2 regions of the Priestia sp. P5 genome follow, and region 1 is predicted to be linked to the other one. Evidence: a T-box and tRNA genes for the amino acid it is inferred to sense, from the RefSeq annotation. Region 1 holds a T-box; the other holds one or more tRNA genes.
What was found. A T-box is a leader RNA that pairs with one kind of tRNA and senses whether it is charged. The one in region 1 lies ahead of leuS (leucine--tRNA ligase), so its partner is inferred to be a tRNA-Leu.

Region 1 (16,258 bases):
ACTTGTGCAGTATTAACATCTATCGACGAGCAGTCAGCTGATATCGCTGCTGGTGTAGACCAGGCGTTAGAAGCACGTGAAGGTCAAATGTCAGATGAAGAAATCGAAGCAATCGGAGCTGGAGACCAAGGGTTAATGTTTGGTTATGCATGTAACGAAACAAAAGAATTAATGCCTCTTCCAATTTCATTAGCTCATAAACTTGCTCGCCGTCTAACAGAAGTACGTAAAGAAGAAATTCTTCCTTACCTTCGCCCGGATGGTAAAACACAAGTAACAGTTGAATATGATGAAAACAACAAACCTGTTCGCATCGATACAATTGTTATTTCAACTCAGCATCACCCAGAAGTAACGTTAGAGCAAATTCAACGTAACTTAAAAGAATATGTTATTAATCCAGTTGTTCCCAACGAGTTAATTGATGAAAATACAAAGTATTTCATTAACCCAACAGGACGTTTCGTAATCGGCGGTCCTCAAGGAGATGCTGGTTTAACTGGTCGTAAAATTATCGTTGATACTTACGGCGGATATGCTCGTCACGGCGGCGGTGCATTCTCTGGTAAGGACGCAACAAAAGTAGACCGTTCAGCAGCTTATGCAGCTCGTTATGTTGCGAAAAACATTGTAGCAGCTGATCTTGCTGATAAATGTGAAGTACAACTAGCATATGCAATTGGTGTTGCACAGCCAGTATCTATTTCAATTGATACATTCGGTACAGGAAAAGTTTCTGAAGAAGTACTAGTAGACGTAGTACGCAAAAACTTTGATCTACGTCCAGCAGGCATCATTAAAATGCTTGATTTACGTCGCCCAATTTATAAGCAAACAGCAGCTTACGGCCACTTTGGTCGTACGGATGTGGAGCTTCCTTGGGAGTTCACAGACAAAGCGGAAGCATTAAAAACTCAAGCTTTAGCTAAATAGTAAAAAAATCTCCGTGAAAACGGAGATTTTTTTATGCCCATTGAATACCTGCAGCAGATTTTTCTACGACACCTTCATATTCTGAAAGCAAATGCTGAAAAATGGCGTCCCATGATTGAGTAAGAGCATATTGTCTCGCTGCATGCCCAAAGTGAAGCCGCTGATGCAAATCATCGAGTAAATCTGTAATAGCCGAACTGAATTCTTCTAAGGAGTGAGGTTTGCAAAGGTAGCCGTTTCGCCCGTGCTGAACCATCTGTTTAACTCCTCCTGCATTTGCTGCCACTACAGGAGTTCCAGAAGCAAGAGACTCCAGCACAACATTTCCGAAGGTTTCTGTTTCTGAAGGAAAAACAAACAAATCAGATGATGAATAGATATGAGCAAGTTGCTTACCTTCAAGGAAGCCTGTAAATGTCATATGCTCAGATGCTTGCTGCTGCATTTGTTCTTTTAAAGGGCCGTCTCCCACAATAACCCAGTGAATTTGATGGCGGATATGATCGGGCAGAGATCGTGCAATTTTTATTAAAAAATCAGCGTTCTTTTCTTTAGCTAATCTTCCTACATACGTTAAAATGTAGGGCTTTTTAATATTATATTTAATACGAATATCAAAGCGGTCATAGTGGGGATGAAATAATCTATGATTTACTCCTCGCGCCCAAATAGCTACGTTGTGAAACCCTTGCTCTTCTAGCTGCTGTTTGGTCACTTCAGAGGGAGCGAATATTTTTTGTACAGGTTTATAAAACCATTTCATATATTTTTGCAGTGGTACACGCATTTTTTCAAGTTCATAGTGAGATAAATAATCATCAAAATTGGTATGATAAGAGCCGACAAGAGGAACACCTAATCTTTTCCCGTAATAGGAGCCGCAAAGCCCCATTGTAAAAGGAGTGGCCAAATGAATAATAGAAGGATTGAATTCCTGCAGCTGCTTTTTAATTTTTAGAACGTTTGGCAATGAAAAGCGGCTGTTTGGATAAAGAAAAAACGGCATGCTGGGCGAACGGTGAACATACGTTGAAAATGACTGATCATGAGCAAATTCTGGAGCAAATACCTGGATGGGAATTTGCTTTGATTTGACGTACTGAGTAAATTGATAAAGTGTTTTAGCAGCTCCGTTAACTTCTGGAGCAAATGTATCCGTAAATAAAGCAATTCTCATTAGTACTCCTCCTATCATTAAGTTAAAAATATGTTCAGTGAAACAGCACCTGAAAAGATGCCCAGTATCAGGCCCACCATGACATCCGTCGGATAGTGCAGACCGAGATAAATTCTTGAAATTCCTACCGTTACTGCAAGAGGCAAAAGAACAGCAGCGAAGGCTGGATAAACAATCATAAGAGGGGTAACCAACGAAAAAATAGCTGTTGTATGCCCAGATGGAAATGAATGATCTTTTAATGGATTTTCTAATACTTTTGTATGTTTTAATTGAATATAAGGTCGTTTTCTCGGATATAGTTTTTTAGCAATGGCCACAGGAATATGACTAACGGCTAGAGAAAACCCACAAGCGTAAGCGACGGATGAAGGATGCAGAAATAGCAGCAAGCACGCTATCACAATGGTAAACGTGGCTCCTCCGGCGTGAGTTAGTAAACGTAAAAATCTATTTAAGTGCTTTCGATCAAAATGTTGGTTTACGCTTTTGAATAATCGGCATTCGGCATCGTATACATACTGAATTAACTTGGCTTTCATAGAGTCGCTCCCTTTTCAATAAATACGTCTTTATTATTCAGTTTAATCTTTAATTGTGGAGGCAGTACTAAAACGATGTAAATTAATATGGAAATTTCTTTACAATTGTGGAGAGAATAGAACATGATTGGAGAGTTTGTGGAGATACTAAAGAAATTCCCTCAGTATGACTTTCTGAGGGAACGTTTCCTTTATAATGAAGAATCAGATTTCTTAATAGACTTATAATACTGCCCTTTTTCTACGTATTCTGTGCGAATGCGCTGCATATCTTTTAAATCCTCTTCTGTCAGAGTGCGGATCACTTTAGCAGGTCGGCCGAGTGCGAGAGTATTAGGCGGTATTTTTTTACCGGGAGGCACTAAGCTTCCAGCACCGATAAAAGCACCTTCACCAATTTCCGCACCGTCTAAAATAATAGAACCCATGCCAATGAGCGCGCGTTTGCGGATGATGGAGCTATGTAAAATAACTTGATGTCCTACTGTTACATCATCCTCAATAAGCAAAGGAGCATTTGGGCTTTGATGGAGTGTTGATTGATCTTGTATATTTACTCGTTTACCAATAATCGTAGGTGAAACATCTCCTCTAATAACAGTGTTAAACCAAATGCTGCTTTCTTCACCGATGGTGACGTCTCCAGTAATCGTTACATAGTCTGCGATGAAGCAACTGGGTGCAATGGTAGGCATTTTTTCTTTATACGGATAAATCATCAAATCATCTCCCTTTATTAGTTGAAAAAAAGTAGTAAATCTTCTAATGTAAGTGTACAAAGGTTTTTTAAGCAGGTAAACAAAAAAAGGAAGAAGGAGTAACTCAAATGCATAAATGGGAAGCAGTAAATCCAAAAGGCGTTATTGTCATGGTCCATGGAGCAGCGGAGCATCACGGACGCTATCGCTGGCTGATTGAGATGTGGCGTTCGGTTGGAATGCACGTAATTATGGGAGACCTTCCTGGCCAAGGCTTAACAACAAGAAGAAGAGGACATATCCTATCCTTTGATGAATATGTGTATGAAGTGGAAGAATGGGTACGTGAAGCGCAAAAATATGATTTGCCTATTTTTCTGTTAGGCCACAGTATGGGAGGACTGGCGGTTATTCGTACGCTCCAGACAAAAAACCTCCCTATATGGGGTGCGATTCTCTCCTCTCCTTGTCTAGGATTAAAAGAGCAAGTACCGGCTTATTTAGATATGCTATCTAAAGGGTTGAATAAAGTCATGCCGAACAAACTTTTTGATTTGGGTCTCACTGTTGAAAAAGCAACAAGAAACCAAGAAGTTCGAGATGAAGATGAAAACGACTCACTGTATGTTACAAAAGTTTCTGTAAGATGGTACCGGGAATTGATCCAAGCTGTCAACTTAGCTTTTAAAGATATCGATCGTTTGCCTGATGTCCCGCTTCTTGTGATGCAGGCAGGAGAAGATAAAATTATTGAAAAGCTGATTGTTAGGCAGTGGTTTGATGAAATAGAGCTAAGTGAAAAAATCTACAAAGAATGGTCTCAGCTGTATCACGAAATCTTTAATGAGCCTGAAAGAGAATACGTTTTTACATATGCGAAAAGTTTTGTTGATCTTCACATTTAATAAGTGCGGTAAGAAATTGAGGTGAAAATAAATGAAGATTCCGTCTCATCCTATTTCCTTAATGAGAAAAATTTATCGAGAAGTGTTTCCTGTCGTTCATCATGAGCTTAATCATTGGCGCGAACGAGCAAAAGAGATTCCTAATAAAGAATTGCGTACTCAAGCATTGGCAAGTATCGATACAAAAACTTTTCATTGTGAAGGAGGCGGTATCCTATCGATTTTAGCGAAAGAAAACATGATTGAATGCGTGAAATTTATTGTTGCCTATCAAACAATCAGCGATTACTTAGATAACTTATGTGACCGCAGCAACTCGCTTGATCCTAAAGATTTTGCCGCCTTACATGAATCGATGCCAGATGCGTTGACCCCTCATGCACCTCTTGGGGATTACTATCGTTTTCGAACGGATAAAGACGACGGAGGATACTTAGCCGGACTTGTCCAGACTTGTCAGCAGTCCTTGCGAAAAGCTTGTAATTACCATATAGTCTCTTCACATTTATTAGAACTAGCTAATTATTATTGTGATTTGCAAATACATAAGCATGTTGAAATCAAGGAAAGAGTTCCACGATTAGAGAATTGGTTCGATGCTCACCGGCACAGTGTTCCTGAAATGGAGTGGTATGAATTTTCAGCGTGCTCTGGTTCAACGTTAGGAATTTTTTGTTTAGTTGCTTATAGCTTTCAAGAAGAGATGACCGAAGAAATGACGCAGAAAATAAAAGCAGGATATTTTCCTTATATTCAAGGCTTACATATTTTACTCGATTATTTAATTGACCAAGAAGAAGATAAAGCAGGAGGAGATTTGAACTTTTGTTTTTATTATCCTCATTATCAGCAAATGATGGATCGCTTTTTGCATTTTGTCGTAAAAGCGGACGAATATGCTAAAAAACTGCCGGATTATCACTTTCACTGCTTTATCTATAAAGGACTCTTGGGCGTTTATTTGTCGGATCAAAAAGTGAGGGCACAAAAACATGTTCATGTGAATGCACGTAGGTTAATAAAAGCGGGGGGAGCTCTCAGCTACTTTTTCTATATCAACGGACGCTTGTACCGAATGTTAAAAAGATAAGCCATATGCGGCTTATCTTTTTTCAATAGCAATGATGAAGGGAGGGTTGTTTTGCTGATTCATGAAACGATATTGTAAAACGTGAACGTCTTTTTGATCAAGATTCTGGACATACGTTAGTAAATCGTCTCTTTCTTGTTTCCCCTGTTCGTGTCCGTGATAAATAACGAGCACAATCACTCCTTCAGGTGCTAGCAAATCAAGTAACTGCTCAATTGCAGAGATTGTTGTTTCAGAAGTGGTGACGATGTCTTTATCTCCACCTGGTAAATAACCTAAATTAAAGACAGCTCCTGTGACTCGTCCATTAATAGAGTGGGGAAGCATGTTTATATTGCTATGGCTTTCTTGGATAAGCGTGACTCGTTTTTCTACATGATGTTCTGTCAATCGCTGCTGAGTTGCTTGAATGGCTTGGGGCTGAATGTCAAATCCATATACATGACCTGTATCTCCGACTAAGTTAGCTAAGAATAATGTATCATGTCCATTTCCTGCTGTAGCATCAATCGCGACATCTCCTTCCGCCACAGCATTAGTGAGCAACGTGCGGGCAAAAGGCAGGATACGTTCTATTTTCATCTTTCCATCAACTCTTTTTCGTAATATTTTCCTTGATAGCTTTGGCGACGTTCGAGCTCTTGATCAATGGCATTTAACACGCTCCACTTATTCACGCTCCACATCGGTCCAACCATGAGGTCTATCGGTCCATCGCCTGTAATACGATGAACAATCATCTCAGGAGGAATTACTTCAAGCTGATCGCATACAAGTTTTACGTATTCTTCAAATGAAAGAAATTCAACAAGGCCCTTTTCATACTGTTTGACCATAGGAGTTCCTTTTAGCAAATGAAGCAGATGAATCTTAATTCCTTGAACGTCTAATTTTGCTACTTCTCGTACCGTTTCCATCATCATATTAGGTGTTTCTAAAGGCAAGCCATCAATGATATGAGAACAAACGCGGATACCGTGTTTTCGAAGATTTGCTACGCCATCTACATAGCATTGATGATCGTGTGCCCGGTTGATAAGCAGTGAAGTTCGTTCATGAACAGTTTGCAGTCCAAGCTCTACCCATAGATAAGTTCGTTCATTTAATTCAGACAAGTACTCCACCACATCGTCGGGGAGACAGTCAGGGCGCGTGGCGATAGAAAGCCCAACAACTCCGGGAAGCTTTAAGACAGCTTCATATTTTTCACGAAGCTCCTCGACAGGAGCATGAGTATTAGTAAATGCTTGAAAGTAAGCAACGTATTTTCCGTCTTTCCATTTATGATGCATTTTTTCACGGATTTCATTAAATTGTGTCACAAGGTCATCCGCTCTGTTTCCGGCAAAATCCCCCGAACCGGCAGCACTGCAAAACGTACAGCCGCCGTGAGCTACCGTGCCGTCTCTGTTTGGACAATCAAATCCTCCATCTAAGGCTACTTTAAATACCTTATGGCCAAAGTGGTTACGTAAGTGGTAATTCCAGGTATGATAACGTTTGTTTTCAGATTTATACGGAAATGGGTTTGTCTGATTCAAATCAGCAACCTCCTTTTTACATGCAATATACATCAACAAATTGTATCAAAAACGTGAAAAAGTGCCAAACAAATTTAAGGATGCTTATATTTAACAGGTTCTTCTTGTCGTAAAGGGAAGTAAAGTTGCGCAAAATAAGACAGAAATGAACGAATAGGAGGAATAGAGAATGACAACTCGTCAAGCAGTGGATCAACTTATGCAACAGTGTGAAGATGCTATTCGCTTTGGACAAGGTCAGTTGCAGGAAGGCATGAAGCAAGAACATTATAACGACACTGAATATACAAAAGCACAGGAAAAATTAGAAAATGCTTATAAAGAAATTGAAGAGTTTTCTCACAGTGCAAATGCACAGCAAAGAGAGCAGCTATATCGCATGCGCCTGCAAGTTCAGCAGCTGCAAAATAAATTGATCACAACTCAGCATTAAGGAGAGGATTTTATGGCAACGCGTTCAAATCAAAATAATCCGGAACAAAAAACAAAAAACGGGATCAACAGTAATGACATTGAGCTAGGAAAAGATTTTGATCCGGTAAAAGAATTAAAAGCACGAAACAGCAAGCGTGCCCAGCCGGTTCGTTCGAAGCAAAAGTAAGCGGTAAAAAGGTGATTTTGCATGATATTGTCATGTGAAATCACCTTTTTAAATAGTCAGCGAATTTCAAATAAATTGTCTATATGTAAAAGCATTGCGAACCCTTTAAGAAAAGACTAGAATGTACGTTGGCATTCGAATAGATAGGGGGGAGATCAATGCCCAAATCACTTTGGTTTTTGATTATTGGTATGCTTGTAAACGTAACGGGAGCTTCATTTTTATGGCCTCTCAATACAATTTATATAAATGAACATTTAGGAAAGTCATTATCCGTCGCAGGAGTGGTTCTTATGCTGAATTCTGCTGCAAGCGTAGTAGGAAATTTGCTTGGAGGAACGCTTTTTGACAAAATAGGAGGATATAAATCCATTTTATCAGGAATTATTATTACTCTTATTGCATTAGTGGGACTCGTGTTTTTCCATGGTTGGCCTACATACGTTGTTCTCTTGGTTGTTGTAGGGTTTGGATCTGGTATTGTGTTTCCATCTATGTATGCAATGGCAGGGTCCGTTTGGCCACAAGGCGGAAGAAAAGCATTTAATGCGATGTACGTTGCTCAAAATGCAGGAGTAGCTATTGGCGCCGCGGTAGGGGGCATTGTAGCGTCTTATTCATTTACGTATATTTTCTTAGCTAATACAATTTTGTACGTTATTTTTCTGCTTATTGCTATTTTTTCATATCGTCATATTTCGGTTACCGTTGGACAAACGAATGTCCTTAATGAAGCAGGAAGCATTGGGCATAAAACGAAGCTGACTGCTCTTCTTATTTTATGTACGGGGTATGTCTTATGCTGGGTTGCGTATGTTCAGTGGCAAACAACGATTGCTACGCATACGCGTGAGCTGAATATACCTCTTTCTAGCTACAGTTTGCTTTGGACGATTAACGGGATTTTAATTGTAGTCGGTCAGCCTTTGATCGTACCCATCATTCAAAAAGTAGCAAAAACGTTAAAAGTACAGGTCCTAATTGGAACGGTTATTTTTGTGGCTTCTTTTGTTATCGTGGTGAATGCTACAACATTTCCGCAGTTCTTAACAGCAATGGTTGTGTTAACAATTGGAGAAATGTTCGTTTGGCCAGCCATTCCAGCTGTTGCAAGTCAGTTGGCTCCATCTGGAAAAGAGGGATTTTATCAAGGCGTAGTTAACAGCATGGCTACTGCAGGTAAAATGATTGGTCCTCTCTTTGGAGGCGTTATTTTCGATGCGTTTAATATGTCTACGCTGTGCTATTTATTAATTGGGCTATTGCTATTCAGCATGTGTACAACATGGATATACGATTATAAATTAAAAGAAAAACGTCAGCGTTCACTAACCATCTCTAAATAAATAGAGGTGGTTTTATTTTTGACTGCTGAATAAACGTAGGAATGTCTTCGGTATTCCTTTAATAATATAGTAAGGGTTGTGACAAGCAAAGAAAGGAGTATATACCTGTAAATATGTAAGCGTTTTCTAATTATATGACTTCATGGGGGGCTAAACATGCTTAGTATGATTGGATTAATTGGAGGGTTATTGCTGCTCATTGTACTAACGATGAGAGGCATGAATTTATTTATAGCAGGTCCGCTCAGTGCTTTAGTTGTTGCGTTAACAAGCGGAATGCCTTTATTTCCACAGCTGGTGAAAGAAGGAGAAGCAAATTTTGTTGGAAATTACATGTCTGGTTTCACAGGATTTATTGCTTCTTGGTATTTAATGTTTCTATTGGGCGCCGTCTTTGGAAAAGTAATGGAAGACAGCGGGGCCGCTGATAGTGTTTCTCGCTGGATTGTCAGTAAACTAGGAATGAAAAGAGCAGTGTTGGCGATTGTACTTGCCTGTGCGGTCTTAACATACGGAGGAGTCAGTCTGTTTGTAGTAGCATTCTCTGTCTATCCAATGGCTTTAAGCTTATTCAAACAGGCTGATTTGCCGAGGCGATTTATCCCTGCTGCTTTAGCATTCGGTTCCGTTACGTTTACGATGACCTCGGCTGGATCGCCTGAAATCCAAAACTGGATTCCAATTGAATATTTGAAGACTAGTCCGTATGCAGGATGGGAAGTTAGTTTAGTTGTAGCGGTAGTGATGGCTGTATTCGGCTACTGGTGGTTAAAGCGCTTGATTTCAAAAGCAGTTAAAAATGGAGAGCGTTTTGTATCACGCGAGAAAGATCCAGCAGTAACGGAAAATCAGTCTCTTCCTAATCCGTTATTAAGTTTGCTTCCCCTTGTGGTCGTGCTCATTATTTCTTTTGCACTTCATAAGCCACTTCAGCAATCTGCGTTGATTGTCGCACTTTTAAGTGGTATCATTGTCACTTATATTGTGAACCGAAAGCATTTTAAAGGATTTTGGAATGCAGCTTCAGAAGGAACCTTGGGTGCGTTAATTGCGATTGGGAATACAGCCGCTGTAGTAGGTTTTGGAGGGGTTGCTAAGGCTGTTCCCGCGTTTGGAGTAGCTGTAGATGCCATGACGCATATTCCAGGAAGTCCGTTAATTGGGGGAGCTATTGCGGTGAGTGTTATCGCGGGGATGACAGGTTCGGCTTCAGGAGGTCAGGCGATTGCACTGCCAATTTTAGCCCCTCACTATCTAGATGCTGGTGTAAATCCAGAAGCTCTCCATCGCGTAGTAGCTATTTCCTCTGGAGTATTAGATTCATTGCCTCATAATGGTTATGTCGTCACCACAATTAATTCTATTTGCGGAGAAACTCATAAAGATGCGTATGGATCAGTTGCAGCTATGACGGTAATTGTTCCGCTTGTTGGTCTTGTACTTGCGATTATCCTGTTTTCTTTTGGATTTGGCATTTAATAATAGCCGCTAAAGAAAGTAGAGACTGGAATAAAAGTATTTTAGGTGAAGGAAGATCCGAACGATGAATCGTTCGGATTTTTTTATGTTTATGGTGAACGTAGGTTTCATTTGTTTAGGTGCTTCGAGCAGTGGAGTGGAGGGCAAGACAAAGACTCCTGAAATAGGTGAGACCCCGCATGAGTGTATGCAACGAGGAGGCTCATTGGCTGCCCGCGGAAAGAGAAGTCTTGCACGGAAATCAACAGCGGTGTAACCAAGAGATTCATACTAGCGCATTTATCCTATTTGTTCGTCTTTAAATTGGATTGATTTAGTTATGTCTCACTGTCTTTTTTGTTTGGCCGTGGATGTATGTTTTTGGGAGAAGTTGTTCATATATAAGAATGAAAGAGAAGATTTAGCAACAAAGCAGTGCTGCAGTGCAGAAACTTTTACAAAATCCGTTGAACAACTTGCAGTTTACGAACATATTATTTACAATACAAGGTAGTATGATGTAAAAACTATGATAAGGAATAGTAATGAACGAAGCGAGCTAAGAGAGCTGACGGGTGGTGCGAGTCAGCAAACGAGCGTTCATGAACTCACCTTGGAGTTGTAAATGTGAAGGAAAGTAACATTTACCGTCTATCCGCGTTAAGGAAAATGAGTGAGTACATAATTGTGCTAATTTGGGTGGTACCGCGGGAAGTTTATTCAACCTCTCGTCCCTTTGTTTGAGGGATGAGGGGTTTTTTAGTTTAATTAAATACAGCTGGAGCGTACAAGGAGGATTATGTATGGCTTTTAATCATGAAAAGATCGAACAAAAATGGCAAAAAGTTTGGGAAGAAAATAAAACATTTAGAACAACAGAAGATGAAGGAAAGCGTAAGTTTTACGCATTAGATATGTTCCCTTATCCATCTGGGGCGGGTTTACACGTTGGGCATCCAGAAGGTTATACAGCAACGGACATTTTATCTCGTATGAAGCGTATGCAAGGATACAATGTACTTCATCCAATGGGATGGGATGCATTCGGACTACCTGCTGAGCAGTATGCATTAGATACAGGAAACGATCCGGCTGAGTTCACTGAACTTAACATTAATAATTTCCGTCGTCAAATCAAATCGCTAGGTTTCTCTTACGATTGGGAGCGTGAAATTAATACAACTGATCCTAACTACTATAAATGGACGCAGTGGATTTTCTTACAGCTATATAAAAAAGGCTTAGCTTATGTGGATGAAGTAGCTGTTAACTGGTGTCCTGCGTTGGGAACAGTACTTGCAAACGAAGAAGTTATTGACGGCAAAAGTGAGCGCGGTGGGCATCCGGTTGAGCGTCGTCCAATGAAGCAGTGGATGCTTAAAATCACAGCTTATGCAGATCGTTTACTAGAAGATTTAGATGATCTTGATTGGCCAGAAAGTATTAAAGAAATGCAGCGAAACTGGATCGGACGCTCTGAAGGAGCTCACGTTCACTTCACAATTGATGGATATGACGAAACATTTACTGTGTTCACAACGCGTCCTGATACGCTATTTGGGGCAACGTATGCCGTTTTAGCACCTGAACATCCGTTTGTGGATAAAATTACGACAGCCGAACAAAAAGAAGCGGTAGAAGCGTATTTAGATCAAATTAAAAGCAAAAGCGATTTAGAACGTACAGACTTAGCTAAAGACAAAACAGGCGTATTTACCGGTGCTTATGCAATTAACCCTGTAAACGGCGAGAGAATGCCAATTTGGATTGCTGACTATGTTCTAATGAGCTATGGTACAGGTGCAATTATGGCTGTTCCCGCTCATGATGAGCGTGATTATGAGTTTGCTGTTAAATTTGAACTGCCGATTAAAGAAGTAGTAGCGGGTGGAGACGTTTCGAAAGAAGCTTATACAGGCGACGGCGAGCACGTTAATTCAGAATTCTTAAATGGTCTAGATAAAGAAGAAGCAATTTCAAATATGATTCAGTGGCTTCAAGCAAATGAAAAAGGTGAAAAACAAGTAACATACCGTCTGCGTGACTGGTTATTCAGCCGTCAGCGCTACTGGGGTGAACCGATTCCTGTTATTCATTGGGAAGATGGCACAACAACTGCAGTTCCTGAAGATCAGCTTCCGCTTGTTTTACCAAAAACAACTGAAATCAAGCCGTCAGGTACAGGTGAATCTCCATTAGCAAACATTGATGACTGGGTGAACGTTGTAGATCCGGAAACGGGCAAAAAAGGGCGCCGCGAAACAAATACAATGCCTCAATGGGCAGGCAGCTGCTGGTATTACTTACGCTACATTGATCCGACAAACAGTGAAGCGTTAGCAGATGCAGACAAATTAAAAGAATGGTTGCCGGTTGATATTTATATAGGTGGAGCTGAACACGCTGTTCTTCATCTATTGTATGCTCGTTTCTGGCATAAGTTTTTATATGATATCGGCGTAGTTCCAACAAAAGAGCCGTTCCAAAAACTGTTTAACCAAGGTATGATTCTTGGAGAAAACAATGAAAAAATGAGTAAGTCAAAAGGTAACGTTGTAAATCCAGACGAAATCGTAGAAAGCCACGGTGCAGATACGCTTCGCCTTTACGAAATGTTCATGGGACCTTTAGATGCATCAATTGCTTGGTCAACAAAAGGGCTTGATGGTGCACGCCGTTTCTTAGATCGTGTATGGCGCTTACTTGTTGACGATAACGGTGAATTAAGCAGCAAGGTTCAAGAAAGCAATGACACTACACTCGAACGCGTATATCACCAAACGGTGAAAAAAGTAACGGAAGATTACGAAGGCCTTCGTTTTAATACAGGTATCTCTCAACTTATGGTATTCATCAACGACGCATACAAAGTTGACGTGCTGCCAAAGCAATACGTAGAAGGATTTGTGAAGCTATTAGCACCAATTTGTCCTCATACGACTGAGGAATTATGGAGCAAACTAGGTCACGAAGATACAATTTCATATGAGGCTTGGCCTGCGTTTGATGAAGCGAAACTTGTAGATGATGAAGTGGAAATTGTCGTTCAAATTAACGGTAAAGTACGTGCAAAATTAAACGTACCTGCTGAAGCATCTCGTGAAGAGCTTCAAGATATTGCAATGGCTAATGAAGATGTTCAAGAGTTCATTGAAGGTAAGACAGTGCGCAAAGTGATTGCTGTGCCTGGTAAATTAGTAAACATCGTAGCTAATTAAGTATTGATGTAGAACAGACCCCCTGACTAAAGAGAAGTCAGGGGGTCTGTTCTAGACCTAAGCGTCTGATGTCCCCCTTTCAGGGTTGACATCAGGCCCTTAGTTAAACCTTTAACTACGATTGGAAAAGCTTAGGTAGGCTGCTGCTTAAGCTTTTCTTATTTAGTGGCATAAAGGTATTTGAATTTGCTACAATAGCGATAGCAAGCTGAATGAAAGAATAGAGAGGAATGACGAAGATGGAAGAAGTAAAAGTGATTACGCCTGAAGAGCTTCAAAAACGCGTTGAAAATGGAGAAGAGCTTCATTTAGTTGATGTGCGCGAAGATGAGGAAGTAGCAGAAGGAATGATTCCAACTGCTAAACACATTCGCATGAATGATATTCCAACTAATGTGGATTATTTCGATAAAGACAAAGAATATATTTTCATTTGCCGTTCTGGACGCCGTAGTGAAAACGTATGTTACTACCTTCAAGAACAAGGTTATAAAGTAACAAATATGGTTGGCGGTATGTTAGAGTGGGAAGGAAAAACGGTTAATAAATAAGAAAAAGCGCCTTTGACAGGCGCTTTTTTTTTGAATTAAACTTCTACCATCCGACTAAAATGATAGTAGCAAAACAAATGATGACTAAATCTATAAAAGTCTTCATAAAAATAGAGGTAGGAAGAAGTTGAAAATCAGTACGAAAGCCATCATTGAGAGAAGCAGTCCATTCTGATTGAAGCAAATTTGATAGGACAAGGTGGTAGAAGCTGTGATACAAGTGAAAATGTTTGATAAAGAGCATGAAAAAGATTTAGAATTTGCGGTGAATCGATTTTTACGGAAATTAGAGGATGAAGACGTCGTTGATATTAAGTATCAAGTGACAGTGGATGTTGATCGTGATGAGCAGGTGTACTGTTTTTCAGCCATGGTTATGTATAAAGCCTAGCATATTATGCTAGGCTTGTTGCAAATTCTCCTGCATTACTGCCAGCCAAACGGCCTGTTACAAGGGCAGAAGTGATATTGTATCCTCCAGTATATCCGTGGATATCAAGAATTTCCCCGCAGAAGTAAAGACCTTGCATAAATTTCGAAGACATTTCCTTTGGGTGAATTTCTTTAACGGATACGCCGCCTCCCGTGACGAATGCTTTTTCTAGAGAAAGCGTGCCGTTTACAGCAAATTCAAATCGTTTGCACATTCTCGAGAACTCTCTCAGTTTCTCATGCTGAAGCTGTCCCGCTAGAGCTTGGCTATCAATGTCTGCTTGCTCAAGTAAAAATAATAGATAGCGTTCAGATACAAAACCTTTTAAGACATTTTTAATCGCTTTTTTCGGCTCTTCTTTTGTCATTTCGGCTAATTTTTGGAAAATATCTTCTTCGTTTTGGCTAGGAAATAAATCAAGAGACATTTGAACAGTGTTGCTTTTTTGTTTCTTTAACTCTTTAACAACATATTGGCTGCAGCGAAGAGCGGCAGGGCCAGAGATGCCAAAGTGAGTGAAAATCATATCCATTTGATGAGTAATGACAGGCTTGCCTTTTTTATTAAGCACGCTTAGTCCTACACTGCGAAGCGATAGACCTTGAAGCGTCTTGGTTTTAATAAAGTGTTCGCTAGATGTAATAGGAACTTCTGTGGGATAAAGCTCCGTAATTTTATGACCTGCATCTTTTGCCCATTGATAGCCGTCTCCTGTTGAACCCGTATGAGGCACTGATTTTCCGCCTACTGCAATCACAACGCTTTTCGTTTGGATTGCTTCTCCATTTTGAAGCACTACTTCTTTCACCGTGTTATTCTCATAGTTTACGCGTTTAACGGCTGTGTTTGTGCGAATTGTCACACGAAGACGGTGAAGTTCGCTAATTAATGCATCAACAACAGATTGCGCTTTATTGCTGACCGGAAACATACGCCCGTGATCTTCTTCTTTTAATTTAATTCCAAGGCCTTCAAAATAAGAGATGATATCTTCGTTATTAAAAACAGAAAACGCACTGTATAAAAAGCGTCCGTTTCCTGGAATGTGTTTAATAAGTTCATCAATCGGAAGGCGGTTTGTTACGTTACAGCGTCCGCCTCCAGAAATGGCCAGCTTTCGTCCAAGTTTATTGCCTTTATCAATTAATAATACGTTTGCACCTGACTCACCAGCTGCAATCGATGCCATCAAACCAGAAGGTCCTCCTCCGATTACGACTACATCATATATCATACTTTCACCAACCTGTCTATTCTTAAAAAATTTTAGTTTGTTCACTGACAAATCTCTCAACATTGGATAAAATGGGCTATAGTCTTTGTTTTTTTAGTTTGTTGACGAGTGCGAGTGAGTATAAGACCTTTCTTAGTGTATACTGTCACTTGCTTCTTTTCAATTCTATCATTATTATCAGTATGTAACATTAAGTATCGGAGGCAAACGTATGTCTGATTCAAAATTGTTAAGAGGGACCTTTGTGCTGACGCTTGGCACCTATGTATCCCGAATCTTGGGAATGATTTATTTATTTCCATTTGCGATCCTTGTTGGAACCGTAGGGGGAGCACTGTTTGGTTACGGATATAACCAATATGCTATTTATTTAAGTATTGCTACAGCCGGTATGCCAATGGCCGTATCGAAATTTGTATCAAAATATAATGCACTCGGTGATTACTATACGAGTAGAAGAATGTACCGGGCCGGCATGAAATTAATGCTTGTCACAGGAATACTTGCATTTTTACTTTTATATTCGTTAGC
Region 2 (16,258 bases), 2.5 Mb from region 1:
CTATTTATAACATCTGCAGCTTTTGTGGATATATTTTTTACTTTTCTATCAGTTTATATAGCAGACTTGCTTGTGAGCGGAATCACTGTATCTATTTTAGCGGTGACTCTTTTATCCGTCTTATTTTTTTGGATGGAGAGTGCATTGGATAGTGAGTTTCTACGTAAAAAAACAAGCTGATGAAGTTTTTCATCAGCAGCGCATCAGCAAAAAAACGCATCATATCAAGCTTCAACGCTATTTAAAGAACCCTTTAACATATTTTTTTAAAAAAAGTATGTGATTTTTTTCACATATCTCTTGAAAAAGGATAAACATGTTTGTATAATAAGAATTGTAAAAGATATGTGAAACATTTCACAATATATGTGAATAACTTCACAATATCATATTTTCTATAATCCTAAGGGGGATATCATCTATGAAAATTGCAGTAGTAGGGTGTACACATGCAGGAACAGCAGCAGTAAAAAATATGGCAGAACTTTATCCAGAAGCTAAAATTACAGTTTATGAGCGAAATGATAATGTTTCATTTTTGTCTTGTGGAATTGCGCTCTATGTAGGCGGGGTCGTAAAAGATGCAAATGGTTTATTTTACTCTTCACCGTCTGAATTGCAAGAGATGGGTGTAAATATGAAAATGAAACATGAAGTTACGAATATTGATACAGAATACAAAAAAATAGCAGTGCGAAATTTAGAAACCAACGAAGAATTTGAAGATACATTTGATAAATTAGTGATGACAACTGGATCATGGCCGATTATTCCAAACCTTGAAGGCATCGATTTAAATAATGTTGTGCTTTGTAAAAATTATCAGCATGCTAATCACATTATTGAAAAAGCAAAACAAGCAAAAAAAATCGCCGTAATTGGTGCTGGCTATATCGGTGCAGAATTAGTAGAAGCATTTGAAGTATATGGAAAAGAAGTCACATTTATTGATAGTGCTGATCGTATTTTAAATAAATATCTTGATCCAGAGTTTACAAGCTTGATGGAAACGGAATTTAAAAATCGCGGAGTTACATTAGCATTAAACCAAGCGGTTACTAAATTTGTAGGCAGCGATGGATCTGTTGAAAAAGTAGTGACAACTGAAGGTGAATACGAAGCGGATCTTGTGATTCTGTGTGTTGGCTTCCGTCCAAATACAGACTTAGTAAAAGGACAAGTAGACATGCTTCCAAACGGCGCAATTGTGGTTGATGAATATATGCAAACAAGCAAAAAAGATATATTTGCTGCCGGAGATAGCTGTGCCATTTATTACAATCCGATTAAGAAACATGCCTATATTCCACTTGCTACCAATGCGGTTAGAATGGGAACATTAGTAGCTCAAAACCTTGTTAAGCCGACGATTAAGTATATGGGAACACAAGGAACATCAGGCTTGCATATTTATGATTACAATGTTGCATCTACCGGCATAACTGAAGCAGCAGCTTCTCTTTTTGATATGAATGTGAAAAGCATCACAATATCAGAGAATAACCGACCTGAATTCATGCCAACGTACGAAAATATTACGTTGAAAGTAGTATATGAAGAAGAAACAAGACGAATTGTAGGCGCACAGGTTATTTCTAAAATTGATGCTACTCAAGCAATCAATACATTGTCCGTATGCGTACAGCAAGAAATGACGATCGATGAGCTTGGCTTTATGGACTTTTTCTTTCAGCCCCACTTTAATAAGCCTTGGCATTTCTTAAACCAAGCAGGGCTTCAAGCGCTTCAAGCATAAAAAAAGCAGGTGACTACCTGCTTTTTTTATGTGGATTTTATTATCTTTTTTATTTTTATTTTTATTTTAGCAGGTTTAAAGCGGATCCATCCTATGATAAGAAGAATAAAAGGATATAAAGCTCCTATCAAAAAACTATAGGGAATCCACGTTTCGGCTAACCATGTTTTTTGATAGGTAATGGTTGGGTACACAATAATGGAAAAAGTCGTAACAATTAATCCCATCGGTAACGTTAGAAATCGAGTTTCATTGATGTTAAAAATATGACAAAGTCCAGCGATGGAAGCATGAAAATAAAGAGAAACCTTAAAGAAAAGAGTGAGAAACCATATAATAGCAATAATTACCTCGATTCCTTGCAAAAAATTTCCCACCTCAATTCGCTTAGCCATTTCATATACAGGAAACATGGTAGTTGAAGAATGATAAGAACCAATAACGATTATACAAGAGAGAATAACAATTACCATAATAAATCCACCTAACAGACTTCCGCTCATTAAAGCTTTAGCTCCTTTTTCAGGTTTTCTTAAATGAAGGGGGAAAATCATCATCAAAGGAGCAAAAGTAAAATAAGTAATGCTAAGAAAGATAAGAACCGAATGAGTCAGCGGCTTTAAGTGAATGTCCATTAAAGGCATAAGATTTTCAAGTTTCATTTGAGGAGTTAGTGAAAAAATAAAAATCCCGAGAAGGCCAACAAACCACGGGAAAAAGATTTCACAGCAGCGTGCAATTGTTTCTAGACCGAGTCTTGCCCCGAACACAACCACAAGCATAAAAATAATGTGAATAGCAAGCAGCGGCGTTTCCATCATAATATGGGTATTTAAAAAACTCCCGACGTAGTATACAATACGGCTGCACGTTATGACAGTAGATATGACAAATAAACAAGATACACCTTTTCCTAGATATTTTCCAAATACTACATCATTGATTTCTACTAGATTTTTATCTTTAAATAAAAGTCCGAGAGCTATATATACTTTCACTAATACAAATCCGCATGCTACTCCGAGGATAGCCGGAATCCAAGCAGTTTGCTTAGAATCAACAGTCATAGCCGCTGGAGCAATAACAATTGTGCTTCCAATTGTATAAAGCATAACGAGCATGCGAAATTGAATCGTTGAAATTTTAACTACAGGTTTCAAGGTATTCACTTCCTCGTCTTACGTATTAAGATAATAAATGAAGTAAAAATATGCTGATTGGCCTGAAGATAGCAGCTGATAAATCAGAAGGATTTGGAACATATAAACCCAGTGCTTTACAGATGCTTACGGACATTCCAATTGCAAGAACTGTGTAGAATAGCCATAATTCTTTCTTCGCTTTTTTTTGCCGTAAGTTAGGTGCTTCAAACCAAATGACGAGCGTGCAAACAATAAGTAACCCCAATACCCCTAGCATAGACTAGCTCCTATACATGAATAATTAATGTTATATTTTCCAGAAAAATAACTCCTTATACTGAATGTGCATTCTCTATTAAAGGTTTTTGATTTTTTAGTCGCTGTTAGAAGAATGCTGCTTTTTGTTTTGAATAAATCCTGCAATTAAAAGGAAAAGCGGATATAAGATGCCTACAAGTAAGCTGTAGGGAATCCACGTTTTTGTATCCCAATCTTTTTGATAAGAAACGCTTGGATACACAATAAGGGAAAGTGTAATCATGATGAGTGCGACTGGAAAAGAAAATAGCTTGTAGTCCTTTATGTGAAATACATTGGCAAACCCCAAAAGAGTAGCGTAAAAGTAAATGCAAAGCTTAAAAAAGAGAGTAATAAACCACAAAATAGCAATGACTACTTCAATTCCTTGAAGAAAGTTTCCTACATCGATTCTTCTTCCTAATTCATAGCTTGGAAACATGGTGATTTGGGAGTAATAAGGACCAAGCACTAAAATTCCGAGTAAGATTAACGTAACCATCACTAGTCCACCGGCTATATTCCCTATATAAAAAGATTGAGTGGCCTTTTTTATGTCTGGTGTATGGGAAGGAAAAATCATAAGCAAAATCGTATAAGTCAAAGAACTCATGCTTAAAAACGTTAAAACAGCCCGAATAAAAGCTTTTGGATGGATTTCGAACACAGGCTGAATATGCTCTATTTTAATTTGAGGGATCATAGATAAAATGAGAAGTCCGAATAATCCGACAAACCAAGGGAATAAAATCTCGGCACTTCGTGCAATAACCTCTATTCCTAGGCCTACTCCTACGATGACCACACCCATAAATGCAATGTGGATGGCTGTAAGCGGCGTGTAGGGAAGAATTTGTGTAGTGAGAAAATTTCCTACATAGTAAAGAAGTTGACTGCTGATAAATAAATTGGATAATACAAAAACAGCAGAAACAATCTTTCCAAGCAGTTTGCCTAAAATTTTTTCGTTCATTTCCATCAGCGTAAGCGTTGGAAACATTTTTCCTAGCGAGGTAAAAAGCAAAACTAAGCCAATTCCTGATGCTACACCGAAAAGTGCTGCAATCCAGGCATCTTGATGAGCATCAGCCGTAATAGCGGCAGGCACAACAATAATTGTGCTTCCGATGCTATATAAAGTTACTAGCTTGCGAAATTGCGTAGCCGAAATATTGATTTCATTAAGCAAAATGAGCACATCCTTTTGCCATATACACTAATTAAGTGATCCAACGGAATAATAAGTGACTTAAAGGTTGGAACATTGCTTCTACCCAATCAGAAGGGTTCGGTAGAGGCAGCCGAAAGATTTTTGCAAGAGCGATCATGATACTGATTGTCATGAATACAATAAAAATTTTCCGTTCCTTTTTATGAGAGTGTTGAGGTAATCTTTTTATTTCCATCCATATAATCCCTGCACAAATGATCAAAAAGGAAAGAAACAAGTGCATGCAGTCAACCCCAATATATTTTGACGTTCAAATAAGCTACTCGTATGATGTCCGCTAAAGAAAGTGATTATACATTTATGTAAAATATAGAAAGTATTTCAAGGGATAAAAGATATCATTGGACGCTCTTAAATAATAAAGGAATTCGTTACGCGGAATATTTACGCAGCTTCAACCTATTGAAACGTCGTATGAATAAGTGGAAAAATGCCACACTATAGAGTAAACAAATGGAAAGGAGCACTATGATGAAAAAATTCCCATATAACAAAGATAAACAACAATCGTTTCAAGCAGCACAGCAGGGGCATAAAGAAGCAGTAGATGCATATGAACAGGCAAATGAAGCTAAAAATGATGCATCGTATGGACATGAAGCGAAGCAAGCGATAGGTGAAGTGAATGAAGCCTCTCAGCAAATTGAAAACGCGCTTGAAAATGCTTCTGAAACACAGCGTCAGCGTTTAACAGAGTTTCAGCAAGATATAAAAGATATGGAGAACGACCTTAATCAATAAAAGAGCCGCTGTTTTACTTAGGCAGGTTCACAATAGTGAGTATAAATTGTAAAAGCAGAAGATAATGAACTTCTGCTTTTTTTACTGGTAGTGTGAACGTAGGTTTCGTGTATATAATTGCTTCTAGCTGTTGTATGGAAGGAAAGGCGAAGACTTGCACGGAAATCAACAGTAGTGTAACAAATAATCCATCATTCCATTCTTATTTTAAAAGGTATAGAAGTTAAAAAAGTAAGAATCCTAATAAAAACAGAACGATAAGAATGGAAAGGGATTGTGACAGGAAACATGCTAATAAACATACTAATAATGATTGTCGTATTGTACTTCATATATGTATTCGTAACTGCAGTGGTACTGTTTTATGTCCCTTTGCACAAGGGAAAAGACTTAAAAGTAATGAATACTGAGAATTTTTACGGGAAGAAAGAATCCACAGACCGAGTTATGCTTTTGGAAAATGGTTATTTTTCAGGGCTTGTTCGGATGCAGATGATTCAAGAAGCGAGGCATACAATCGATATTGCGTATTTTTCCATCGGTAAAGGTCGTTCTTCGGATTTACTTATGGGCGCTTTATTCGAAGCTGCGGATCGAGGTATACGTATTCGCGTGCTGTTAGATGGGATCTCTCATGGGTTAAAAGGTAAGAGAAAAAATGTTCTTTATGCTCTAGCTTTCCACAATAATATTGAATTAAAGTACTATGAGCCCTTTACTATTTTTAAACCTTGGACATGGCATAATCGTCTTCACGATAAAATAATAGTAGTCGATGGCCAATTAGGTATTATTGGAGGACGAAACATTGGAGATAAATACTTGGCCAGTCAACCAGATAAAAATTTTGTCTATGACCGTGATGTGCTGATTTATAACACAAAGCAAGAAAGTCATAGTGTTATTCTCTCAATGGAGAAGTATATAAAGAAATTATGGAATCATCCGTATACACGCAAAGCTTTTCCAAAGCTCAAGAAAACTAAACAATTTCGCGGTCTTTCAGGAAAAAAATTGTTGATAGATCAATACGAAGAGGCCAAAAAAGCAAACGAACCTTTTGTCCATCCTTATATTATATGGAGAGAATCAACGATGCCTACAAGAAAGGTTTCTTTTATTACAAATCCTATTCAAAGAATTAATAAAAGCCCTTTTATATGGAAAACATTTATTAAGCTTTCCCAACAAGCTGAAAAATCCATTGTCGTTCAAAGTCCTTATATCGTACCAACAAAAGAGATGGAACAGTATATAGATAAGCGGGTAAAACCCAAAGTACAAAGAATTATTTTAACTAATTCTATTACATCGACTCCAAATGCTATGGCTTTTTCTGCATACTTGGGAGTAAAGAATCGCGTTATAAAAGCTGGTTCGAAGCTTTATGAATATCAAAAGCCTTATTCAATTCACGGGAAATCTATTGTTTATGATCAGCGTTTAAGTGCAGTTGGTTCTTTTAACTTAGATTCACGTTCTGCATTTTTAAACACTGAATCCATGGTTATGATAGATAGTGAAGAATTTGCAGCCGAGTTAACAGGAGCTATTGAAACCAAAATTTCTCACAGTATGCTTGTAGGAAATGAGGGAGAACCTGTGGATTTTAATACGGATTCTCAAAAAAACGTGCCTCCTGTAAAATCTGCAATTCTACATATTCTTTCGGTTCTTACAAGATTTTGGAGACATTTTGTATAGTACTGTGTTACAGCAGAGTCTCTAAAAACAAATAGCGGAGATTAAAAAAGACTGCAGCTGGGGAAGGGAATGTGTAAAAAGCTGTGATATGCCTCACAGTTTTTTTGAAGCCGCTAGTACTAGTTATGATTCATCAAAAGACCTATTGACGAAATTACATATATGTTTTACTATAATATAGCGTCGTTAATAAACGAGGTTCTTTTGAAGAAATCATTTCTAGGGGCATAGTTTAAAGGTAGAACTACGGTCTCCAAAACCGTCAGTGTGGGTTCGATTCCTACTGCCCCTGCCATTTTGGAGTTATCTTTTAATTCACACGCGGGTGTGGCGGAATTGGCAGACGCGCTAGACTTAGGATCTAGTGTCTTATGACGTGGGGGTTCAAGTCCCTTCACCCGCATCTTTACTTTCATATATGCGCGGAAGTAGTTCAGTGGTAGAACACCACCTTGCCAAGGTGGGGGTCGCGAGTTCGAACCTCGTCTTCCGCTTCTTTTCAAAAGCAGTTTGCATGTGCAAACTGCTTTTTTGTTGTAGAAATAAAGAGTTTTAGTGGGCTGTTTGTAATCAGAAATATTTTATTAAAACAGTACTGCTTATACGTGTTGTTTTCGTGAATATACACACAATATTGGGGTTACATTAAAAGCTAATGAACGATACGTGAAGACATCTAATATGGTTTTTAAGATAGGGGAGAGTCCTATGGAATCTAGTTGGTTTTCAATTATACCGTTTTTAATTGTTATTCCCATAGCTATTTTCACGAAACAAGTGCTGCCAGGATTGTTTTTAGGATTATTAGTAGGCGCTTATTTGATTGATCATTCGATTATCGGAGGTGTTGAAAAGCTACTTTACTACGTTGTACAAGCTCTTAGAAATAAAAGTAATATAGAAATCGTCGTCTTTTTATACGCGTTTTCAGGGCTTATCGGAATGATTAAGATGGCTGGAGGAGTTAAAGGTTTTGTGGAAACAGCTGCTGAAAGAATTGATACAAGAAAAAAGGCCCTCATTTTAACCTATGTTTCAACCATTGGAACATTCAGTGCTCCCACATTTCGTTTTGTTACGATCGCGCCCATCATGAGAGCACTGCTGAAAAAAGTGAAAATGACGACAGCAGAGCTAGGATTTGTTATTGAAACAACTGCTACTCCTGTTATCGTCTTAATTCCTGTGGCAACGGCATTTGTAGGATATATGGTCTCAATCATTCAAATGGCGATTGATCATCAAGGCATAAAACAAGACGCTTATTCTTTGTTTATTCAAAGCATTCCTTATAACTTCTTTTCGATTGTGATTATTTTAGTAGGGATTTATTTCAGCTTTTTTCATCATTCAACATCTACGGCTCCTATGAAGCTCGAGGAAGAAGACGAAAAAGATTGGCATGATTGTCATCCTTGCGTATCGAAGGATTTGCCTTCTAAGCCTTGGAATCTGTTAGTACCTTTACTTATTGTGATTTCACTTACCTTACTTTTAACATGGTGGAGTGGACATCACAAGAGTCACACCTTTTTTGAAGCATTTATTAAAGCAGACGTGCTAGAAGCGATGGTAGTAGCTTTAATTATGACTACGTTAATTACCTTCATTTTTTTCTTGTTTCAGCGCTTTACATTACAGAATTTGCTTAATGGTTTTATCACAGGAGGCAATGATTTAATGTCCGTTATTCTGCTGTTATCGGTAGTATGGGGATTATCCGCTGTTACAGAAGACTTGGGTTTTTCGAATTTCGTGACGGTACATTCTAAGTGGATTCCCCAAATGTTTGTCACTCCTTTTATGTTTGTGTTTGGAGCTGCTATTTCTTACTTTATCGGGTCTGCTTGGGGGACGTGGGGGATTTTAATGCCGCTTGGTGTATCGCTTGCAAGTTCTGCAGATCTTTCTTTGCCGTTGATTATCGGTGCAGTATTTGCAAGCGGTTCATTTGGAGCATTTTCTTCACCTTTAAGCGACGATACGAATACCATCGCCAAAATATTAGATTTATCTGTTATTGAATATGCCAAATATAAATTAAAGCCAGCTTTAATTGCAGCAGGAATAACAGTTGCTTTTTATCTCATTGTATCTTTCATGTTTTGAATGAGAGAAATAGCCATCTAGTATCAATTTTTTATTTTTTTCAGCTTAAAATATGCATACAGTCCTAATGATACGCACACTAGCATGATACAAGTAAGCGGAAATAAGATGGTATTAACAAAATGATCATAAAACCATATATACACGAACATCACCTCGATAATTTTAAAGCTATTTTTTCTATTTATTAGAGATATACTATCTGTGCTGCTTCTTCCTATTTTTCAAAAAGGCGATAATCAAAAGCAGCATAGGTACGATAGCAAAAAGAGGCATATGTAAAAGAAATCTCGCTACGTGTAATCCTTCATAAAGATGCTCTTGAAAATTACTAGCGATTGTAATCGACAAAAATAACACAATGATGCCTAAAGGATAAGCTAGACGTGAAGGAGATTTAATTTTAAATAAAGTAGCTGTACCTATTATAGAAGCATAAAACAAGATGCTAACTTTAAAATAAATCCCAATAACCATAGCAAACATAAAAAATACATCTAGACGCTCTAAAAAATCAGCTACTTGGATCGTTTGAACAGTACTAAGAAGAGGGAACTGAGATCTTGTTGTCAAATCAACTCCAAGTACGCTAATGTTAATGATCATCGTAATAATTAGATTAATTCCGCTTAATCCCGTTGCACATAGCATGGTGACATTTGCTTTTTTGGGGTTGCTTAAATAAGGTAGAAGCATGGTAAATACAATAGCTTCTGTGAAAGGAAAATACAGCGTTTCGGTTAAAGCAACTTTGGCAACAGGGAGTATTCCTTCTTTTAATACCGGCTGTAAGTTCTTAAAATCAATTAATCCTGAGCTAATAATTAAGATGAAGCCTGCAATAGCCAGAAAATACATAAAAATAAACAGAAGTTCTCCTGACCTCGCTATTGCTTCAATTCCTTTTCGGGTTATATAGATAATGACCAGCATCAATAAAGCATTGGCAATAAATAAAGGGGTATCGGGATAGGCAAAAGTAAGAAGCATCTCTCCGAAATCTCTTAGAACTCGCGATGCATCGTATAAAAAATACACAATATATATGAAGGCAAGAAGTGTTCCCAGTACTTTACCTAAAATTTTCTGCATATACTCTGTAGGCAGGAGGTCCGGATAGTAGGAATAGAGCTTATGATAGATTAAGAAGAAAAAAAAGCTGCACAGCATTCCAATTAAAATAGCTAGCCACGCATCTTGTTTCGCTCCCATTGCAAGAGGGACTAATAGGGCGCTTCCCAGTTCAAATAAAACCATGAGAATAAATAATTGAGTGGCGCTAATTTTTGCTTTTTCCATATAGCCAGAACCTCCTTATCTTAGTGTTGTTTTTCTTTTACGCTAGAAAGAAATGATTTATTGCGCAGACCTGTTCGGCGAATGTAAGCTTCTACTGTAACGTCTACATTCAATTTTGGAAAGTAAACATCATCCCATTCTGCTTTGAGTTTCTCCCACTGATTGGGGCGCGTGCGTTCCAGCGCTTCTCCAAACCCAAAAATGTCAACTTTGTCTGTCTGAGCTTGTTTAATAGCTATTTGTAATTCTTTTTTTATTTCTTTACCTGCAGCTTTTTCCATTTTTTTAATTAGAGCAGGTTGACGTGTATCAACAGGGACCTCCACTTCTCCAAGATCACCTTCTACGCGAGTGTGAACGGACGCATAAGGTTTTCCTTCGATCATTTTTACAGATACATCCGTTTTTTGACGAACTGTTTGATAGGCAAGCGCTTCTTTTTTTCCTTTCCAGTCTACATTAATATCGGTTCCTTGTATTTTATCAAGAATCCAAACGCTGCCTCTGGCTGGACTATTGTACAGCCAGTCGATCAACTTTCCATTTTTAAAAACAGCAATGCCAGAAGCACGAAGGGTAGCTTCTGGTGCGCTTTGCTGGAGGTTATCTAATTTTTCTGCTTGTTGAGGATTTCCAATTAAACGAAAACCCGAGACTAGTGCTTCTCCTCCGGGAGATTCGAGAGATCTCATCACTTCTTGAAAGGAAACCTTTAGATTTTCTCCCCATTTTCTTTGAGTGAACTCCAGTGTTTTCATAATTTTGTTTGCTGGAATTTTATCGACAGGCGTTAGTGCTTTTACCAAATCAGCAGCACTTGACTGGTTTGCTATTACTAAGGAAGTCGTAATTCGAAACTCAGGATCGCGGTCAATAGAATCAATAAGAATGTTAATTCCTTCTTCACGCGCTAGTTTTTCTCCGATCACGACTAAGTTGGTATGGGCATAATAAAGTCTTCGGGAAATTCTAGCTGAAGCGCGTCTGCTTGCTTCAACTAAATTATCACCGGAAGCAGAATAGATCGTAACAGGCGGACTTTGGGTACCGCCGCCCCCTTGTAAACCAGCTACATTTCCCGGGTTAATAATTTGAAAGGTAAGCTCATACCGCCCATCTTTCGTTTTATCAATGCCCATTGCCGATACAAGTGCAAGATCCGTTAACTCTTTTTTACTCCAGCAGCTAGTAAGCAATACCATCATTATGGTCATTAACAGTAAAAATAAACTTTTACGTTTCATTTTGATCATCTTCTTCCATTTCCTGGTTAATCATGCCTCTTGAAGAAGGAGGCTCAGGCTTTTGATGTTTGCTTTGACGAACTTTGTTATCACTAATTAATTTAGGTCTTCTTCTCATCGTCCACCAAGGTAACCGCAGCAATGTATCTTCATTATTAGCAAGAATAAACGGTGCTAATGGCGTCATATAAGGAACACCAAATGAACGTAAGCTGCACAGATGTCCAACTCCCATTAAAAGAATAAGGATAATGCCATAGAAACCGAACGTAGCCGCGCCTAGAATAAATAAAAAACGAATTAAACGCGCTGAAATAGCCATATCGAAAGACGGTGTGGCAAAGCTAGCAATCGCTGTAATCGATACAATAATAACCATAGCTGGTGAGACGATCCCTGCTTGAACCGCTGCTTGCCCAATAACAAGAGCTCCGACGATCGATACAGCAGAGCCGATAGCTTTTGGTAAACGAATCCCTGCTTCACGCAAAATTTCAAAGGTGACTTCCATAAAAAAAGCTTCCACGAACGCGGGAAATGGAACGGATTCTCGCTGTGCCGCAAGAGCTACGATAAGCGTTGTAGGTACCATCTCTTGATGAAATGTCGTAACCGCCACATACGTAGCAGGAGCGATAAGTGAAATCATAAACATAAACACCCGTAAAAGACGAATGGATGTGGCAATATCAAAGCGTGCGTAGTAATCTTCAGCCGATTGGAAAAATTGAATGAACAATGCTGGAGCAATAAGTACAAAAGGAGTTCCGTCCACAAAAATAGCAATTCTTCCTTCCAAAAGGTTACCCGCCACCACATCGGGTCTTTCTGTATTATAAATAGTTGGAAAAGGAGTGACCGTTTGATCTTCAATTAGCTGCTCAACATAACCTGATTCCAAAATACTATCAATATCAATGTTTTTTAATCGCTTTCGAATTTCTTTTACGACTTTATCGTTTGCGATGCCATGAATATACATAATAGTGACATCCGTTTTAGTTACCCGGCCAATCTTCATCGACTCTAGCCATAAGTCAGGTGTTTTAATAATTCGGCGCACCATGGCTAAGTTTGTGCCGATAGACTCAGTAAAGGCACCTTTTGGTCCTCGAACTACCATTTGTGTAGTAGATTCTGCAATGGCACGCTTTTCACCGCCTTGTGTACTCACGCTTAGTACGCGGTTTATGCCATCGACAATAAGAAGGCTGTCTCCTGACATCAAAGAAGAAAGTAAATCATTCCAGTTGTCTGCAAACGATACGTTGCCAATTGTTACGATGTCTTCGGAAATTAACTCTAATGCATTTTGATCGTTTAGGTCATTTTTTTGATTATCTTTCATAAGAGACTGCAGTAAGTAATCTTGAATAGCTTGATTATCTACAATCCCTTCTATGTAGACGATAGCAGCAGCCAAGCTGTTATTGACGCCTAGTTTAAAATGGCGAATCACAATATCTGAGCTGTTTCCAGTTTTCTCTTTAATGAGGGTAAGGTTCTCAGACAGCAGATTCTTAAGAGAAGAAGCTGTTTGTTCGTTGTTCGTTTGATCTGCCTGAGGTTGAAGTTTATTTTTAGACTTTTGATTTTTAAAGAACGAAGGCATAAATGAAAACACCCTTACTATAGTTTTTATTAATTTGACCAAAAATCGTATAATTATGTAATTTTTAACAAAATATCTTTTGCATGACGGCAAATGAAAATGACGACCCTATGAGGTAAGTAATGATTAGGTGAGGAGAGAAAATAATGAAGATTATTGGAGTTAGCCTGTTGCTATTTGGATCTGTGATCGCTCTTTCTGTAGGAATTGATCTTTTTCAAGGAACGAACGTACTGCAGGCACTATACAATGCTTTAAGCCCGTTTCGTGTAATGGAAGTGGCCGAATTATTTGTCCTTTTTTCTCTTTTGTTTTTCTTTTTCGTAGAGTCACTTTATCTTGTTTTAAAAAAGCGTCAGCAAAAGCAATAGTAACTTGGTGCAAAGAGGTTTTTATATCTTCACTATCGAAACAAGCGTATAGAAAGATAGCTTTGAGATAGGGGAGAACCACATGAACATTGAGACTGACAGACTACTAATACGCAAATTTAAATATGAAGATTGGCAAGATGTCTACACATATACATCTGATGCTAATGTCATGAAGTACATACCAGAAGGTGTTTTTAGTAAGGATGATGCGAAGAAATTTGTAAATGAAAATATGAAAGAAAATGTTAAAAATTTTCCAGTTGTATTAAAAAACGAAAAAATCCTAATTGGTCATATCGTCTTTTTTAACTATTTTGGGGACCATACTTATGAAATTGGCTGGGTATTTAATTCTCTTTATCATCAGAAAGGATATGCTTCAGAAGCGGCAAAAGCAATAGTGGACTATGGCTTTAACACAATGAAACTGCATCGGATTATTGCTACTTGTCAACCTGAGAATACGTCTTCTTATCGTGTTATGGAGAAGATCGGGATGAGAAGAGAAGGGTATTTTAAAAAATGTATTCCAATTGAAAAAGGATGGTGGGATGAATATTATTACGCGATTTTAAAGGAAGAGTGGAAATGAGCTTTACTTTTACGGAATTACATTTTTCGAGTTGTAAAGACGAAAACAAGCCCAATTTTTAAAAAATGAGCAGAACAGCAAACCAAAACGTCTAGGCAGACATACAATAAGCTATCCATGAGAAACACCCCATGTTTGAACCTTCTTTGTTTTAGCAACAGAAAATCACGTTGAAAGGGAGTGCTTGTATGTCTAATGCTGGATGTGGATTTGGTTCTGGTTTCGCTTTATTAGTTGTATTATTTATTCTATTAGTAATTATCGGATGTAGTTGTTATAGCGGTGGTTATGGTGGCGGCTACGGCTGCTAATTATATCACTGAAAAGCCTAAAGGATACCCTTTAGGCTTTTTTATGTTCATTATAAAATGCTGGAAGAGATGATTAATCGGCAGGTTCAGCATCAACATGCGATTCAATTTTTTTCTCTTTCGGCAATTGATCAATAGAAGCCCAAGGCACGCGGCGAGGCTTATATTCAATCGCATCAGTAGAGTAAACGGCCACGCTTACGACTCCCCCGTGCACCTGCGCTCGAATCAACAAAGGATCACTATACGTATTTTTAAAATGAAAGTCAGGTCCATACCAGCTGACGGTAGCATCTCGCCCAGGAGGTACGTAGGAAACACTGCGGCTGTGTGAGTAACGCTGCGTAATCGTTACGCCAGCGTTATCGACGGCGTTAAATAAGGTAGAAGAAACTTGGCAAATTCCTCCTCCAACTCCTTCAGAATACTCTCCTTTTACAATGATTGGGGCACGCATATACCCTTTTGCTGCCGTTCTTTTTCCGACGGTTTGATTAAAAGAGAAAACTTCCCCAGGAAATATGACGCTGCTGTCTAATGATTCAGCCGCAAGAGAAATATTGTGAGAACGATTTTTATTATGAGGGTTAAATACCGTATGATAATGACCGATTTGCTTAATTCGAATCGTTGCAAGCAGCTCTTTATCTACGCGAGGCGGAACAGGAAGCGTCGGGATTTCTAATGTTGACGTACCGCCGTTAAAAAAATAAGTATAAAATTTCTCCGCAAAATCTTTATGATATAGTTTGACACCCGCTTGCTCAGGAACAATTTGTCCGCTTTTATCAATGCGGGCATTTATGGGCTCTCTATATGTTTTTTTATCCAATTCTTTTAGAAGAAGATTGTATCGATCATAATCAACCATAGGGACAGGAAGAAGAGGCACGGCCACTTTGTCTCGTTCAATCTGTTCAATTGGTTTACCGTCATGAGTAATAGATAGGTGGTCTTGTGCAGAAAGAGGTTGAATAAGCATTAAAAGTCCAACCATCCAAGTGAAATTCATATCATATACCTCGCTTTCACCTGTTAGTATGAATAAAATGAACCGTTTAATGTATAGGATTCACAAGCTCTTTTTTGTATTATTTTCCATGAGGCGAGCGTGTAAAAATTTCTATTTATAATTGTATGTGTACTTTCGCATATTACATAGAGAAACTACAAGGTAATGAGGGTAGACAATGACAAAATTAATGATTTTAGTCTTTATGCTTATTAGTTTTTTTGTGCAGCCCCAAAAGATGAAAGCAGAAGAAAACCTTACGTACTTTCCGGTAAGTGACACAGGAAAAGTATTAAAGTGGAAACGTGTAGAAAGCTTGCTGCCAAAGGGGAAAAAATTTAAAGTTATCGATGTAGAAACCGGTTTTTACTTTTATGTGCAGCGAAGAGCAGGCTCACACCATGCAGATGTTCAGCCGCTTACACGTCAAGATACGAAAGTAATGAAGCACTTATATAATGGGAAATGGAGCTGGAACCGAAGAGCTGTTCTCATTCCGTTTAAAGGTCAAATGCTTGCAGCTTCCATGAACGGAATGCCTCACGGAGCCGGTGCGCTTGACAATGGGTTCCCCGGTCATTTTTGCATTCATTTTGCAGGAAGTACGACTCACAAGTCTCAAAATGTGGATCCAGGTCATCAGTTAATGGTATTAAAAGCAGGAGGAAAGCTTGATGAATACGCATTAAAAGCTGAGCCGGCAGAAGTCGTAAATATGTTTTTAACAGGATTAAAGCAAGATGATGATGCTTTGATGCAGCCGGTTTTGCGCGTGAAGCAAGAGCATAAGCTATGGGCAAAACTGCATAGTATCTCCACTATTTATTATAAAAC

Region 2: it encodes a tRNA-Leu, which carries the amino acid that the T-box ahead of leuS (leucine--tRNA ligase) is inferred to sense. The anticodon was not compared.

The regions. Positions count from the first base shown of each region.
Region 1 covers NZ_JAKWFJ010000001.1:39,283-55,540, forward strand. Annotated here, with positions in the region: gene metK (methionine adenosyltransferase) at 1-933, shown strand, start outside; gene MMB69_RS00215 (glycosyltransferase family 4 protein) at 965-2,110, opposite strand; gene MMB69_RS00220 (phosphatase PAP2 family protein) at 2,128-2,652, opposite strand; gene MMB69_RS00225 (gamma carbonic anhydrase) at 2,844-3,371, opposite strand; gene MMB69_RS00230 (alpha/beta fold hydrolase) at 3,479-4,255, shown strand; gene MMB69_RS00235 (tetraprenyl-beta-curcumene synthase family protein) at 4,287-5,345, shown strand; gene mnmM (tRNA 5-(aminomethyl)-2-thiouridylate-methyltransferase MnmM) at 5,358-5,927, opposite strand; gene mnmL (tRNA modification radical SAM protein MnmL/YtqA) at 5,924-6,886, opposite strand; gene MMB69_RS00250 (YtzC family protein) at 7,056-7,319, shown strand; gene MMB69_RS00255 (hypothetical protein) at 7,332-7,487, shown strand; gene MMB69_RS00260 (MDR family MFS transporter) at 7,646-8,833, shown strand; gene MMB69_RS00265 (GntP family permease) at 8,990-10,312, shown strand; gene MMB69_RS00270 (hypothetical protein) at 10,377-10,568, shown strand; T-box leader at 10,812-11,030, shown strand; gene leuS (leucine--tRNA ligase) at 11,095-13,509, shown strand; gene MMB69_RS00280 (rhodanese-like domain-containing protein) at 13,749-14,060, shown strand; gene MMB69_RS00285 (sporulation protein Cse60) at 14,272-14,451, shown strand; gene MMB69_RS00290 (BaiN/RdsA family NAD(P)/FAD-dependent oxidoreductase) at 14,456-15,727, opposite strand; gene MMB69_RS00295 (putative polysaccharide biosynthesis protein) at 15,939-16,258, shown strand, end outside.
Region 2 covers NZ_JAKWFJ010000001.1:2,516,225-2,532,482, reverse strand. Annotated here, with positions in the region: gene MMB69_RS13565 (YrvL family regulatory protein) at 1-180, shown strand, start outside; gene MMB69_RS13560 (FAD-dependent oxidoreductase) at 422-1,756, shown strand; gene MMB69_RS13555 (GerAB/ArcD/ProY family transporter) at 1,783-2,925, opposite strand; gene MMB69_RS13550 (hypothetical protein) at 2,942-3,175, opposite strand; gene MMB69_RS13545 (GerAB/ArcD/ProY family transporter) at 3,272-4,393, opposite strand; gene MMB69_RS13540 (hypothetical protein) at 4,898-5,167, shown strand; gene MMB69_RS13535 (phospholipase D-like domain-containing protein) at 5,477-6,871, shown strand; tRNA gene MMB69_RS13530 (tRNA-Trp) at 7,093-7,166, shown strand; tRNA gene MMB69_RS13525 (tRNA-Leu) at 7,193-7,274, shown strand; tRNA gene MMB69_RS13520 (tRNA-Gly) at 7,294-7,365, shown strand; gene MMB69_RS13515 (Na+/H+ antiporter NhaC family protein) at 7,580-8,980, shown strand; gene MMB69_RS13510 (GerAB/ArcD/ProY family transporter) at 9,179-10,279, opposite strand; gene MMB69_RS13505 (Ger(x)C family spore germination protein) at 10,300-11,523, opposite strand; gene MMB69_RS13500 (spore germination protein) at 11,513-13,135, opposite strand; gene MMB69_RS13495 (YczF family membrane protein) at 13,282-13,506, shown strand; gene MMB69_RS13490 (GNAT family N-acetyltransferase) at 13,589-14,101, shown strand; gene MMB69_RS13485 (YjcZ family sporulation protein) at 14,290-14,412, shown strand; gene MMB69_RS13480 (VanW family protein) at 14,486-15,424, opposite strand; gene MMB69_RS13475 (hypothetical protein) at 15,603-16,258, shown strand, end outside.